Rhodopseudomonas palustris: one gene and its partners. The main gene of each other region encodes a partner of the protein of the gene in region 2 in a complex. Links are inferred from orthologs where the notes say so. Each region holds a gene or a part of one and is shown on either strand. Other genes may lie near its edges.

Region 1 (4,185 bases), 2.9 Mb from region 2 along the record:
GCGGTAGCGGTCCTCGACGACGGTTGCCGGTTCTGACGCCAGCGCACTCTCCATCCAGCCGTCCAGTATGATCCTGGCGGACGGGAACGCCGAGGTGGCGCCGCGGGCATCGATCATGGCGGCCAGCTTGGTCGCGGTCTGCCCGCGCTGTGCCGCGACTGCGATCGCCAATTCCGCGGTTTCGCGCTCGATCGCGTCGAGCCAATGTGAATCCGCGTTGCGGATGTCTTCCAGCAGGCGATTGCGCGACCGCAGGCTGCGATCGAGGGCGGAGACGCGGGCCGAATGTCCGCTGTCGATCGCCAGCACCAGGCGATCGAAGAAGCGCCTGCGTTCCGACGCGGCGCCCATGAACAGTCCGTCCATCGACGGCGTCAGCCACACCATCCGCAGATGATCGCCGAACGCCGCCGCCGAGCCGACCGGTTCGCGGTCAATCCGGCATCGCCGGGTCGTGGCGACATCGCCGCGCGGCGGCTCGATCCCGGTGCCGAGCGTCGCCAGCCCGAGCGCGCCTTCGACCTCGGCCGACACCGCCCAGGAGCCGTCGCCTTCGTGACCGGCGATGTCCTCCAGCCTGGCGCGGCGCAGACCGCGGCCCGGCGCCAGCAACGAGACCGCCTCGAGGCAATTGGTCTTGCCGGCCCCGTTCGGCCCGACCAGCACCACTTGGTCGGCGGTCGTGGTCAGCGACGCGGAGCGATAGTTCCGAAAATGCGTCAGCGTCAGGCGTGTGATGCGGGCGGCGATCATGCAATAGCTTGCTTTGGGGGAGTTGCAAGGGACTGCAACTGGCACTGCAGTCACCCTCCGCGAAAGCGGAGGGTCCAGCATCCCAGAGCGTTCGCTGGTACCCAAGACGCTCTGGAATGACGCTCTGGAATACTGGGTCGCCCGGTCAAGCCGGGCGATGACGATGGTGCTATTGAGGCGCCTCGACTTACACCCGCATCGGCATCAGGACGTACAGGGCGCTCTTGGAATCGCGATCCTGGATCAGGGTCGGCGAGCCAGGGTCGGCGAGCCTCAGCACCGCGACCTCGCCCTCGATCTGCGCGGCGATGTCGAGCAGATAACGTGAATTGAAGCCGATATCGAGCGGGTCGGAGGCGTATTCGACCTCGAGTTCTTCGGTCGCGCTGCCGGAATCCGGATTGGTCACCGACAGCACCAGCTTGCCGGCGGACAGCGCCAGTTTCACCGCGCGGCCGCGTTCGGAAGAGATCGTCGAGACGCGGTCGACCGCGGCCTCGAAGTCCTTCTTGTCGACCAGGAGTTCCTTGTCGTTGTTCTGCGGAATCACCCGGCCGTAGTCCGGAAACGTGCCGTCGATCAGCTTGGAGGTCAGCACGACATTTCCGAGCGTGAAGCGGATCTTGCCGGTCGACAACTCGATCCCGATCTCGGCCTCGGTGTCCTCGATCAGCCGCTGCACCTCGCCCACGGTCTTGCGCGGCACGATCACGCCGGGCATGCCGTCGGCACCGCTCGGCAACGTCAGGTCGAGCTGCGCCAGACGGTGTCCGTCGGTGGCGACCGCGCGCAAACTCGCGGCGCCGGAGCTGCCGGCCGTGTGCAGATAGATGCCGTTGAGATAGTAACGGGTCTCTTCTGTCGAGATCGCAAATTGGGTGCGATCGATCAGCCGTTTGACGTCGGACGCCGGTAGCCGGAAGGCGTGGCTCATCTCGCCGGCTGCGAGATCCGGGAAATCGCTCTCCGGCAGGGTCTGCAACGTGAACCGCGAACGGCCGGCGCGGATCGCCAGCACCGAACGGTCACCGTCGCTCTCCAGCACGATCTGCGAACCGTCCGGTAGCTTGCGGACGATGTCGTAGAACATGTGGGCCGGTACAGTGGTCGAACCGGCGGTCGCGGTTTCGGCCGGCAGCGTTTCCGTCACCTCGAGGTCGAGGTCGGTCGCCTTGAGCGCGAGCTGGGCGTTTTCGGCGCGCACCAGCACGTTGCCGAGGATCGGGATAGTGTTGCGGCGCTCGACCACGCGATGCACGTGGCTCAGCGACTTCAACAGTTGCGCGCGTTCGACCGTGACCTTCATTGCAAAACCCGCCTGCTCCGCGCCCGCATCGTGTGATGAAGCTGCCGGATATGATGGAGGAGGCCCGGCAGCCGGATGCGGCGCCAAGGCCATTGGCACCCGCTGAGGTCACCCGGACCCGCGGGGGGTCCGCAGGGTGGCGTGGTTGTGCGGCTCGCGCAAGAGCGCGCAGCCGCCGCCGGCCCAAATTTCCCCGGGATTCAGGCTGGCCATGATGCCCATTGTGGCGGCGGCGGCCAGGCGCCTATTCCTGAAGCTGGCGCTTCAGGGATTCGACTTCGTCGGACAGCGTATTGTCCTTCGACACCAGTCCTTCGATCTTGCGGACCGCGTGCAGCACCGTGGTGTGGTCGCGTCCGCCGAAGCGGCGGCCGATCTCCGGCAGCGAGCGCAGCGTCAGTGTTTTGGCCAGATACATCGCGACCTGGCGCGGTCGCACCACATTGGCGGTCCGACGCGACGACAACAGGTCGGAGCGGCTGACGTTGTACTGCCGGGCGACGATGCGCTGGATGTCCTCGATCTTGATCCGCTTCGGCTCGGAGGGGCGGATCAGGTCGCGGACTTCATGCTCGGCCATTTCCAGCGTGACCGGCTGATTGTTCAGCTTGGAATGCGCCAGCAGGCGATTGATCGCGCCTTCGAGATCGCGACCGTTATGGGTGATGGTGCGTGCGAGATACTCGAGCACCGGCTGCGGCACGTCGAAGCTGACGTGATGGGCGCGGGCCGCGACCACGCGCGAGCGCAGGATGCCGAGGCGCAGATCCTCGCCGAGCGGCGCCATTTCGACCACGAGGCCGCCGGCGAGCCGCGAGCGCACCCGCTCGTCGAGACTTTCGAGATCGGACGGCGGCCGGTCGGCCGCCACCACCACCTGGCGACCGGCGTCGATCAGCGCGTTCAGGGTGTGGCAGAATTCGGCCTGGGTAGTCTTGCCCTGGAGGAATTGCAGATCGTCGATCACCAGCACGTCGATGCCGCGCAGCGCTTCCTTGAAGGCCAGCGAGGTTTGCGTCTTCAGCGCGGCGACGAAGCCGTACATGAACTTCTCGGCGGTGAGATACAGCACCTTGCGCTCGCTGCCGGCATTGCCCGCCCAGGTCACCGCCTGCAGCAGGTGAGTTTTGCCGAGACCGACGCCGGAATGGATGTAGAGAGGGTTGAACATCACCGGGTCGCCGCGGCGGCCTTCGGCCACCTGCTTGGCGGCGGCGTGCGCCAGCGTATTGGAGCGGCCGACCACGAAGCTGGCAAACGTCAGCCGCGGGTCGAGCGGCGAGCCGCCGAGTGCGTCGTGATTGGCCGATACCGGGGTCGCGCCGTTGCTGCGCTCGGCCGCGGACTTCTGCTCGTCGCGGCGGCTCTCCACCTGCGCCGGTGCTTCCTTGGCCGGCGCAGAACAGCGCGCCGGGGAGCGTACGGTGACGTCGATGCGATTGACGTCCGGCAGCTCGGCCTGCCAGCAGGACAAGACCTTGTCGGAGTAGTGCGTCTGAATCCAGCTCTTCAGGAAGCGGGTCGGCACCGACAGATGTACGCTTTCGTCTTGAACGCTCTCGAGGTCCATCCGCGCGAACCAGCTCGAATACACGTCCTCTCCGACGCTCGAGCGCAACCGGCCTTTCACGCGCGACCAGCGATCCTGTTCCATGTTCGACATTTCAGTAGCTTTTCAATTCCAGAGTGAAGGGCCATCGCAGCGGCGAAGCCATGACGGCTCACGCCGTCGCTGCGACCAGCGAGACGAGATCGGCCAAAGCTCCGCCGGTTCGGCTGAAGCAGCCGACGTCAGATCAGGGCCGAAGAGAGATGGAAAAAGGTCAGCTCAGCGGAGGACTCGACGGATAAACCGGAGTGTGAGCGCAGCAGCGACTGATCAAAAACGAATGTGCCGCGAAGGCGGAAGACTCAACCGGAAGATCGGCAGGTTCGAATGATACGTCGACCAAGGTGCTCATGAAACCTCCCCCTCTCGCCGCGCTCGCGCGCGGCCAGACATCGCCAAAAAAGATCCGCGTCGATGCTCTCACCATGACGATCGCTGCCGTCGATACGCTGCTAACGAAAAATGCCGATGCCGTCATTCGCCTGAAGATCGTTCGTTGCGCGAACGCCTCCACATG
Region 2 (5,456 bases):
TGTTGAACAGGAAGCCGTGGGCGTAAACGCGCTTCTGGATCGGGATGCCCGCCGACATCAGGAACGCCGGCCAGTACACCGCATGGAAACGGATGATGTCCTTGCCGATGACGTGGACGTCGGCCGGCCAGTAGTGCCAGTTCTTGTCGGATTCATCCGGGAAGCCGACGCCGGTGATGTAGTTAGTCAGCGCGTCGACCCAGACATACATCACGTGCTCGGGATCGCTCGGCACCTTGACGCCCCAGTCGAAGGTGGTGCGCGACACCGACAGATCCTTCAGCCCGCCCTTGACGAAGCTGATCACCTCGTTGCGGCGCGCGTCGGGGCCGATGAAGTCCGGCTGCTCCTCATAGAGCTTCAGCAGTCGGTCCTGATAGGCCGACAGCTTGAAGAAATAGCTCTTCTCTTCGACCCATTCGACCGGCGTGCCCTGCGGACCGCGGCGCACGCCATCCTCGCCGACGACGGTCTCGTCTTCGGCGTAATAGGCTTCGTCGCGAACCGAGTACCAGCCGGAATAACTGTCGAGATAGATGTCGCCGCTCGCCTGCATCCGCTTCCAGACCTCCTGGACGGACGCGTGATGCTGCTCCTCGGAGGTGCGGATGAATCGGTCGTAGGAGATGCCGAAGCGGTCGTCCATGTCGCGGAAGCGGCCGGCGTTGCGGGCGGCGAGCTCGGCGGGCGTCATGCCCTCGCGCTGCGCGGTCTGGATCATCTTCAGGCCGTGCTCGTCGGTGCCGGTCAGGAAGAACACGTCGCGGCCGTCGAGCCGCTGGAAACGCGCCAGCGCGTCGGTCGCGATCGCCTCGTAGGCGTGGCCGATATGCGGCGCGCCGTTCGGATAGGAGATCGCCGTGGTGATGTAGAATGAATTTCGCTGCGCCATCTGCGCGGACGCCTTTCAAATCTGGATCGGTTGAGCGCGGCGGCGCTGACCATGCCGGGCGATCGATCGCCGGATCGGCGTCAGCGCACCGCCTCCGCGAGAAGCCCGAACACCGAAAATACCAGCGGCTTGCGCTCAAGATTGTAGGCTTCGGTGTCGCGTGCGGCGCGGCCGATCTTTTCCCATACCTCCGCCAGCCGTGCAAGGCGCGGCAGTTCCGCGTTCGGATCGGGCGTGCGCAGCTTGCCGGCGACCCAGCGGTCGACGCCGTCGACGAACGCCTGCAGCGTGGCGCGGTCGGTGCCGCCGATCGCATCGCCGAGCGCATGCAGCGCGCGCGGGTCGACGTTGGGCAGGCTGTCGAGCAGCGCCGTCGTGGTCTGCTGCAGCGTCAATGCGCCGCCGCCCATCAACATCAGCGCGCGGGCGACGCTTCCTTCCGACGCTGCGGCGGCCTCGCCGAGCTGCGGATCATCGCGGTCGAGACCGGCCGCATCCGCTGCGGCCGCGATCACGTCGGCGGTGGCAAGCGGCCGCAGCATCAGCTTGCGGCAGCGCGACTGGATGGTCGGCAGCGTGCGCGCCGGCGCGTTCGACAGCAGCAGAAACAGCGAACGCTGCGGCGGCTCCTCGATCACCTTCAGCAGCGCGTTGGCCGAATTGGCGTTGAGGTCATCGACGGTGTCGACGATGCACACCCGCCAGCCGTCGATCGCCGCGGTCGCGCCGAAGAACGAGATCGTCTCGCGGGATTCATCGACGGTGATGACGTTGCGCAGCACGCCCTTGTCGTTGACGGAGCGCTCCAGCGTCAGCAGGCCGCCATGCGCCTCAGCGGCGATGTGGCGCGCCACCGGATGGTCGGGGTCGATCGCCAGCGAGGCGGCGCCCTGCACCGCGTCCGATTGCGGGTCGCGATGCGTCAGCACGAACCGCGCCATCCGGTAGGCGAGCGTCGCCTTGCCGATTCCCTGCGCACCGCCGATCAGCCAGGCATGGGCAATCCGGCCGCCCCGATAGGCACCGAGCAATGCCTGCTCGGCGGCGTGATGGCCATACAGCTCTGTGGTTTCGCGCGGGTGCCGGACTGTGCTTTCCGGCGCCGGCGCTTTGCCGGCGGCCTTGCGTGCGCTCATGCCGTTTTCGCCCCGCGCCGCGCCGGCTCCAGCAGCCGCAGCCGCACCGCCTGCCACACCCGGTCGGCGACCTCCTCCGGTTCGGCGTTGGCGTCGATCAGCACGCAGCGCTCCGGTTCCTGCGCAGCGATCTGGCGGAACACCTCGCGCAGGCCGCGGTGAAAGTCGATCGCCTCGGATTCGAACCGGTCCGGCGTCTCGCTGCCTCGGCGCACTGCCGCGCGCGCCAGTCCGATCTCGACCGGAATATCGAGGATCACGGTGAGATCGGGCTTCATATCACCGATCGTCACCTGCTGAAGCGCTTCGAGCAGCTCAAGCCTGACCGCGCCGAGCTTGCCCTGATAGGCGCGGGTGGAATCGTAGAACCGGTCGCACAGTACCCATTCGCCGCGCGCCAGGGCCGGCTCGATCAGCGTGCGGACATGGTCGTCACGAGCGGCGGCGAACAGCAGCGCTTCGGCGTCGGCGCCGCCGATCAGTTTGCCGATGCCGGCGAGCAGCGCGCTGCGGATCGCCTCGGCACCGGGCGAGCCGCCCGGTTCGCGGGTGACCAGCGTGCGCAGCCGGGCCTTCTCCAGCCGTTTCGCCAGCAACCTGATCTGGGTCGATTTGCCGGCTCCCTCACCACCTTCGAAGGTGATGAAGCGCCCGCGCAACGAAGGGCTTATCGGTTTCTTTTGAACCATGGTCAGAGCTTCGCCATGCTGGCCCGGAGAACTCCGATCATCAGCTCGCTGGCGCCGTCGAGCGCCCGCCGCATGGTCGAGCCGACCGGATTGGCCTCGGCCGCCTTCAGCGGAACCTCGACCGCAACGTTGGGGCCGCGCCATACCCGCACCAAGCCGATGCGCTGGCCGCCTTCCACCGGTGCCGGCACAGGCCCCTGATACACGATCCGCGCCAGCAACTTGTCGCTGCCGTTCCGACGAACCATCACCCTCACCGGTTCGGCCGGGGTCAGCGGGACGTAGCGCTTGTCGCCGCCGAACACCCGCGCGTAGCCGACCGTCGCATCGCTGGCGAACAGCGACCGCGATTCGAAATTGCGGAACCCCCATTCCAGCAGCTTCTTCGCCTCGCTGGCGCGGTCATCGGCGCTTTCGAGGCCGTTCACCACCACGATCAGCCGCATCCCATTCTGCACCGCGGAGCCCACCAGACCGTAGCCGCCCTCCTTGGTGAAGCCGGTCTTGAATCCGTCGGCGCCCGGCAGCGCGTTCAACAACGGGTTTCGGTTGGTCTGGCGGATCTTGTTCCAAGTGAACTCTTTCTCGCCGAACAGCGCATACATGTCGGGATAGGTCAGGATGATGTGCCGGGCGAGCCTGGCGAGTTCGCGCACGCTCATCTTGTTGTCCGGGTTTGGCAGCCCGGTGGAGTTGCCGAAGGTCGATTGCGTCAGGCCGAGCTCGCGGGCGCGCTTGGTCATACGTTCAACGAACGCAGCCTCGCTGCCGGCAATCCCCTCGGCCAGCACCATGCAGGAATCGTTGCCGCTCTGGATGATGGCACCGCGCAGCAGATTGTCGACAGAGATGCTGCTGTGGATCTCGGCGAACATCGTCGAGCCGCCGGCCGGAGCCCCGCCGTAGCGCCAGGAATTCTCGCTGACGCGGTACTCCTGGGCGAGCTGCAGTGCGCCGGTCTTGAGCAGATGGAACACCACCTCGACCGTCATCAGTTTCATCATGCTGGACGGGGCGCGCAACTCGTCGGCGTTCTTCTCGAACAGCACGCTGCCGCTTTCAGCGTCGAGCAGAATCGCGGTCGGGGCCTGCGCCTCGAAGCCGCCCTCCTCCTTCTTGGCGCCCTGCACGCTCTGGTTCGCGGCCGTTGCCGGCCCGGCACCGAGTGCAACGGCGATCAGGCCCGCCAGCAGGCCGCGCATCATGAAGCGGCGCGCATCGAGCAGCGAAGTCAGAACGGCCATCGATGGAATTCCGAAACAGCGTTGCAATCGCCACAGCCAAGCAACTCGCGCGGCCGTTTTCGATTGTGGTGACGAACGATCAATCCTACCGTGAGCGCGCCTTCGCTTCCACATAAACTCCAAGAACAATCAGGGCGGACACAACGATGGCATCGACCCGGACCATTGCAGTCAACGGCATCGACCTCTTCGTGCGCGAGCAGGGCGATGGTCCGCTGGTGATCCTGTGCCACGGCTGGCCGGAACTGTCATATTCGTGGCGGCACCAGATCTGCGCATTGGCCGAGGCCGGCTATCGGGTGGCGGCGCCGGACATGCGTGGCTTCGGCCGCTCCTCGGCGCCGCAGCCGGTCGAAGCCTACAGCATCTTCGATCTGGTCGGCGATATGGTGGCGCTGGTCGCCGAGCTTGGCGAAAGTCGCGCGGCGATCATCGGCCACGATTGGGGGGCGCCGGTCGCATGGCACGCCGCCCAGTTTCGGCCCGACCTGTTCGCCGTGGTGGCTGGGCTGAGCGTACCGCCGCCGTGGCGCGGCAAGGGCCGGCCGCTCGATCTGCTGCGCGCCGCCGGGGTCACCAATTTCTATTGGCAGTATTTCCAGACGCCCGGCGTCGCCGAAGCCGAGCTCGAGCGCGACATCGCCGCGACGATGCGCGGTATCTTGTGCGGCGGCTTCTCCGATCCGGCGCGGTCGCTATTCGTTCCGGAAGGCCGCGGCTTCATCGGCCGATCGGCCCCGACATTGCCGCTGCCGAGCTGGCTGAGCGAGGCCGAACTCGCCTATTTTATCGAGCAGTACAAGAAGAGCGGCTTCCGCGGCGGGCTCAACTGGTACCGGAACATCGACCGCAATTGGGATCTGACCGCGCCCTGGCAGGGCGCGCAGATTCACCAGCCGTCGGCATTCATCGCCGGCAGCAACGACCCGGTGATCTCAGACAAGATGAGCGGCAAGCACCTCGCCGCGATCGAGCGGGTGCTGCCGAACCTGAAGCGAAAGCTGATCATCGACGGCGCCGGCCACTGGATTCAGCAGGAGAAGCCCGCCGAAGTGAATGCGGCCCTGGTCGCGTTTCTGAAAGATAACTACTGAGCTGCAGCGGGGCGCGCAGCACCGTAGTCGACATCAGTGCAGGATCAGTACAGGCCGCGGGCCGAAAACAACTGGCCGATCTGGTCGCCGCCGCGCGACGATGCCGTGCTCGCGGGCCGGTATTCGTCCCGCGCCTCTTCGGAGCCGACATTGTAAGAGACCGCGCGCGGATTCGGCGCCAACGCGTGCCGGTCCGAGCGGCTGCTGCGCGAAGCCGAGATCTCCGAAGTCGCACCGACCGATGCGACATCCGCTGCAGTATTGCCGAGCGAATACGGTCGCCCTTCCGGCAGCGGAACGTCGCCGCGGATCCGGCCGGCACTGCTGCTCGCCCCGAAGTCCGGCACGAACGGCTTGGCCGAAGCGATCCGGATTCCGGTCGGCGCCGGCGCGGGCTCGCC
Region 3 (4,161 bases), 2.2 Mb from region 2 along the record:
TCAACATCTGCGCCGCCTCGTCACGGGAAAACCACCGCGCGTCTTCCAGTTCCGTGAGATCCACGGTGATGGCCTCGGTGGTGGCGATCGCGGTGCAGGCGATCATCAGCGACGACGGATACGGCCATGGCTGCGTCATGTAGTAGCGCACGTCGCTGCACAGAATGCCGGACTCCTCGACGATCTCGCGGCGCACCGCGTCTTCGATGGTTTCAGCCGCCTCGACAAAGCCGGCGAGGCACGAATACATCCCGGTCGGGAATTGCTTCTGCCGGCCGAGCAGGCAGCGATCGCCGTGCGTCACCAGCATGATCACCACAGGGTCGGTGCGCGGGAAGTGCTCGGCCTTGCAGGACGGGCAGTCGCGTTTCCAGCCGCCCTGCGCCATCGCGGTGCGGGCGCCGCAATTGGCGCAATAGCCGTGGCGCTGGTGCCAGTTGACCAGCGACTTCGCCATCGCGATCGCCGAGAGTTGCTCGACCGGCAGAACTCCCTGCATCGCAAGACCGCGCAGCTCGGCGAGACCGGCGTCCGGCCGCCCCGCGAGCCTGTCTGCGGCCGGGGCGCCGATCCCCATGCCGAACACGGCAGCGCCGTTGCGCAGGCCGAGGAAGATCGTGCCGGGGTTGGCGCCGAGTGCCAGCGCCTCTTTGATCGTCAGCTCGGCCCGCGGACCGGCGGGTTCGTGCTTGACCAGCAGCGAATCGCGATGAACCACAAAGGCGCGGGTGTCGCCACGCTCCTCCATCGCCATCAGCTTGGCGTCGTTGCCGCGCAGATGCGCGGCGCGGTCGAGCACGTGAGTGACGAAAGCGGGCTGGCCGAGCGGAAACGAGGTGCTCATCGGCTCAGCTCAGCCAGATCTTGCGGCGGAGCAGGTTGATGAACTGCTGCACCTCTTCGGGATCATGCGCCAGAGGCGGCATCACGCCCCACACCGGCCGTGGCCAGGCGGCGTCGCTGGAGCGGCGTGCGATGATGTGAATGTGGAGCTGCGGCACCAGATTGCCCAGCGCCGCGACATTGAGCTTGTCGCATTTGGAGACTTCCTTGAGCGCGCGGCTCACGCGGGAGATCTCGGTCATCAGTTGCGCCTGCGCCACCTCGTCCAGGTCGATGATCTCGCTCGCGCCTGCCCGCCGCGGTACCAGCAGGAGCCACGGATAATTTGCGTCCTTGATCACCAGCACGCGGCTGAGCGGCAGATCGCCGATATTGATGGTGTCTTGTTCGAGCCGGGAGCTCAGCGACCAGTCGGAGGGGGACATTGCGGTTCCATCGGCCCGTTAGCGGAGCGTGGGCTCTTGTCTGTGGCGGGGACGGCCGCGAGGCCGCCTCGCAGTCATACCAAGCCGTCCGGACCGGCGGAAGCGCCAGCTAGCCGAAGGTCCAAGGCGGCGACCTGCGACTTGCATTCGGTTCGGTTTGGCGCCAAATAGGCACCGGGAGATTGGCGGTGGACGAGCCTCTCGCCAACCGGGTCAGGTCCGGAAGGAAGCAGCCCTAACGAGGTCTGGATCGGGTCGCTCGTCAGTCTCCTACCTTATCTTTCGGCCGTGCTGCCCTCGGATATGGGGCGCTGCGGCCGGACCAGGGTGGATCAGGACCGGCGGATGCCGGTCCGGTGCGAGGGGTGTTCCGGGCCAGCCGCATGATCCTGCCCCGTCCCCAGCGCCCCGTTTGTTTCCGCAATCCGGCGCCACAGACACAGCATTGCGGACCGACCGATGAGTGACACTGGCCTTTCTGCGAGGCCGCCCGCCGCTCCCGAGCAGCCGGCCAGCGTGAGCACGCCGGGCGGTGCCTATCGGGTGCTGGCGCGGAAATATCGCCCCAACAGCTTCGAGGATCTGATCGGCCAGGAAGCGGTGGTCCGCACCGTCTCCAACGCGTTCGATACGGGCCGGATTCCGCAGGCCTGGATTCTCACCGGCGTCCGCGGGGTCGGCAAGACCACCACGGCGCGCATCCTGGCGCGGGCGCTGAACTACGAATTGCCGGACGGCTCGGTGAAGGGGCCGACCATCCACATGCCGGTGCACGGCGTGCACTGCAAGGCGATCATGGAAAGCCGGCACATGGACGTGCTGGAGATGGACGCCGCCTCGCACACCGGTGTCGACGACGTCCGCCAAATCAACGACAGCGTGCGCTATGCGCCGGCTTCTGCGCGCTACAAGGTCTACATCATCGACGAAGTTCACATGCTGTCGACGGCGGCGTTCAACGCCTTCCTGAAGACGCTGGAGGAGCCGCCGGAGCACGCCAAATTCGTGTTCGCCACCACCGAGATTCGGAAAGTCCCGGTGACGGTGCTGTCGCGTTGCCAGCGCTTCGACCTGCGCCGGGTCGAGGCCGATGTGCTGATGAACCACCTGTCGAACATCGCCCAGAAGGAAGGCGTCGAGGTCGAGCCGGAAGCGCTCGGCATCGTGGCCCGCGCCGCTGAAGGCTCGGTGCGCGATTCGCTATCGCTGTTCGATCAGGCGATTGCGCATGCCGCGGGCGTGGTGCGGGCGGATGCCGTGCGGCAGATGCTCGGGTTGGCCGACCGGACGCGAGTGATCGAATTGTTCGATGCGCTGGCGCGCGGCGACATCGCTGCCGCGTTTGCCGAATTCCGCGACCAATACGACACCGGCGCTGACCCGGTGGTGGTGCTTTCCGATCTCGCTGAGTTCGTCAATTTCGTCACCCGCGTGAAGATCGTGCCGGCGATCGCCGACAATGTCGCGTTCGGCGAAACCGAGAGGGTGCGCGGGCGCGAGTTCGCCGCCAAGCTGTCGATGCGGGTGCTGTCGCGGATGTGGCAGATGCTGCTGAAGGGTGTCGCCGAGGTGCAGGGCGCGACCCGCCCGGCCGCCGCCGCCGAGATGGTGCTGGTGCGGATCGCCTATGCGGCCGATCTGCCGACCCCGGAGGAAGCGCTGCGGATGTTGCAGCAGAGCGGCGGCGGCGATGCGCCGGCGATTCCAGGCGGTGGCGGCACGCGCGGCGGCTCGTCCGCGCCGGTGGCGTCGGCGGCCTCGCTCTCCGCCCCGAGCGCGGCGGCGTTGCCGCGCAGCGCCCCCACGATGAGTGTGGGTGGTGCGCCGACGATGCTGCGCGGCGGTCTCGACAATGCGGCGCGCTCCCCGGTCAGCGCGCCGGCGCCCGAGCCCGAACCACCGGCGCTGAAGATCACCACGTTTCCGCAGCTCGTCGCGCTGGCGTCGGAGAAGCGCGATGTGATGACCCGTCTGGCGCTCGAAGCCGACGTGCGGCTGGTGCGGATCGAGGACGGGCGGCTCGAACTGGCGCTGGAGCCCACCGCGTCGCGCAGCCTGATCAACGAACTCGGGCGCAAGCTCGAGCAATGGACCGGCCGGCGCTGGACGGTGATCGTCTCCAACGCGCCCGGCCAGCCGACGCTGCGCCGGCAGAGCGAGGCGCAGCAGAACGAGCGTGAGCGGGCGGCGGAGAACGATCCGCGGGTGCAGGAAGTCCTGGCGCGGTTTCCCGGCGCCAAACTGACGGTGCGGCGGCTCGCCTCCGAGCCGGTGGAGATCGAGTCTGATATGGACGATCCCTCCGAGCGAATCGACGAAGACGACTAGCGATCTGAAAGGAATCCGATCATGGCTGACTTTCTCGGCATGATGAAACAGGCGGCGCAGCTTCAATCGAAGATGAAGGCGATGCAGGCCGAACTCGACCAGATCGAGGTCGAAGGGCTGTCCGGCGGCGGCCTCGTCAAGGTGCGGATGAGCGCCAAGATGGAGGTGCGTGGCATCTCGATCGACCCGTCGCTGATCAACCCCGAGGAGCGCGAAGTCCTCGAAGATCTTCTGGTGGCGGCGCATGGCGACGCCCATCGCAAAGCGGAAGCGGCGATGCAGGAGAAAATGCAGGCGCTGACCGGGGGCCTCGGCCTGCCGCCTGGACTCGGCCTGGGTTAGTCTTTTCCGGCCTTTCGATTCGCCCCACCAAACGCCCGTCTCCGTGACGAGACCGGCGGAAGCCGTGCGTCGCGCGTCCGACCACCGAACGGAGACGAATTCCCGATGGCCAGTTCGGTCGCAGGCCCCGAGATCGAACGTCTGATCCAGTTGCTGGCGCGGCTTCCCGGATTGGGGCCGCGGTCGGCGCGCCGCGCCGCGCTGCATCTGATCAAGAAGCGCG

What was found. Proteins that work in one complex are often made in the same cells at the same time.
Region 1: the proteins of FLL57_RS09250 (region 2) and dnaN are in contact, whole or in part, in a cryo-EM structure (PDB 8GIZ), measured with the Escherichia coli proteins. The link is inferred for Rhodopseudomonas palustris from one-to-one orthologs.
Region 3: the proteins of FLL57_RS09250 (region 2) and FLL57_RS19515 are in contact, whole or in part, in a cryo-EM structure (PDB 8GIZ), measured with the Escherichia coli proteins. The link is inferred for Rhodopseudomonas palustris from one-to-one orthologs.

The regions. Positions count from the first base shown.
Region 1 is NZ_CP041387.1:4,938,555-4,942,739, forward strand. The notes cover bases 1-2,946. They hold dnaN (DNA polymerase III subunit beta), read right to left. Parts: upstream 2,060-2,946; coding sequence 941-2,059; downstream 1-940. Other genes in these bases: recF (DNA replication/repair protein RecF), read right to left, coding at 1-753; dnaA (chromosomal replication initiator protein DnaA), read right to left, coding at 2,304-2,946. In the rest of the region: more of dnaA, read right to left, coding at 2,947-3,722; FLL57_RS23430 (hypothetical protein), read left to right, coding at 4,019-4,185. UniProt on the Escherichia coli protein: Confers DNA tethering and processivity to DNA polymerases and other proteins. Acts as a clamp, forming a ring around DNA (a reaction catalyzed by the clamp-loading complex) which diffuses in an ATP-independent manner freely and bidirectionally along dsDNA.
Region 2 is NZ_CP041387.1:2,021,343-2,026,798, reverse strand. The notes cover bases 1-2,978. They hold FLL57_RS09250 (DNA polymerase III subunit delta'), read right to left. Parts: upstream 2,029-2,978; coding sequence 973-2,028; downstream 1-972. Other genes in these bases: FLL57_RS09240 (D-alanyl-D-alanine carboxypeptidase family protein), read right to left, coding at 2,720-2,978; tmk (dTMP kinase), read right to left, coding at 2,025-2,717; metG (methionine--tRNA ligase), read right to left, coding at 1-892. In the rest of the region: more of FLL57_RS09240, read right to left, coding at 2,979-3,961; FLL57_RS09235 (alpha/beta fold hydrolase), read left to right, coding at 4,108-5,055; FLL57_RS09230 (septal ring lytic transglycosylase RlpA family protein), read right to left, coding at 5,100-5,456. UniProt on the Escherichia coli protein: Part of the beta sliding clamp loading complex, which hydrolyzes ATP to load the beta clamp onto primed DNA to form the DNA replication pre-initiation complex.
Region 3 is NZ_CP041387.1:4,239,307-4,243,467, reverse strand. The notes cover bases 1,240-4,161. They hold FLL57_RS19515 (DNA polymerase III subunit gamma/tau), read left to right. Parts: upstream 1,240-1,727; coding sequence 1,728-3,596; downstream 3,597-4,161. Other genes in these bases: recR (recombination mediator RecR), read left to right, coding at 4,044-4,161; FLL57_RS19510 (YbaB/EbfC family nucleoid-associated protein), read left to right, coding at 3,618-3,938; FLL57_RS19525 (HIT domain-containing protein), read right to left, coding at 1,240-1,268. In the rest of the region: nudC (NAD(+) diphosphatase), read right to left, coding at 1-844; more of FLL57_RS19525, read right to left, coding at 849-1,239. UniProt on the Escherichia coli protein: Part of the beta sliding clamp loading complex, which hydrolyzes ATP to load the beta clamp onto primed DNA to form the DNA replication pre-initiation complex.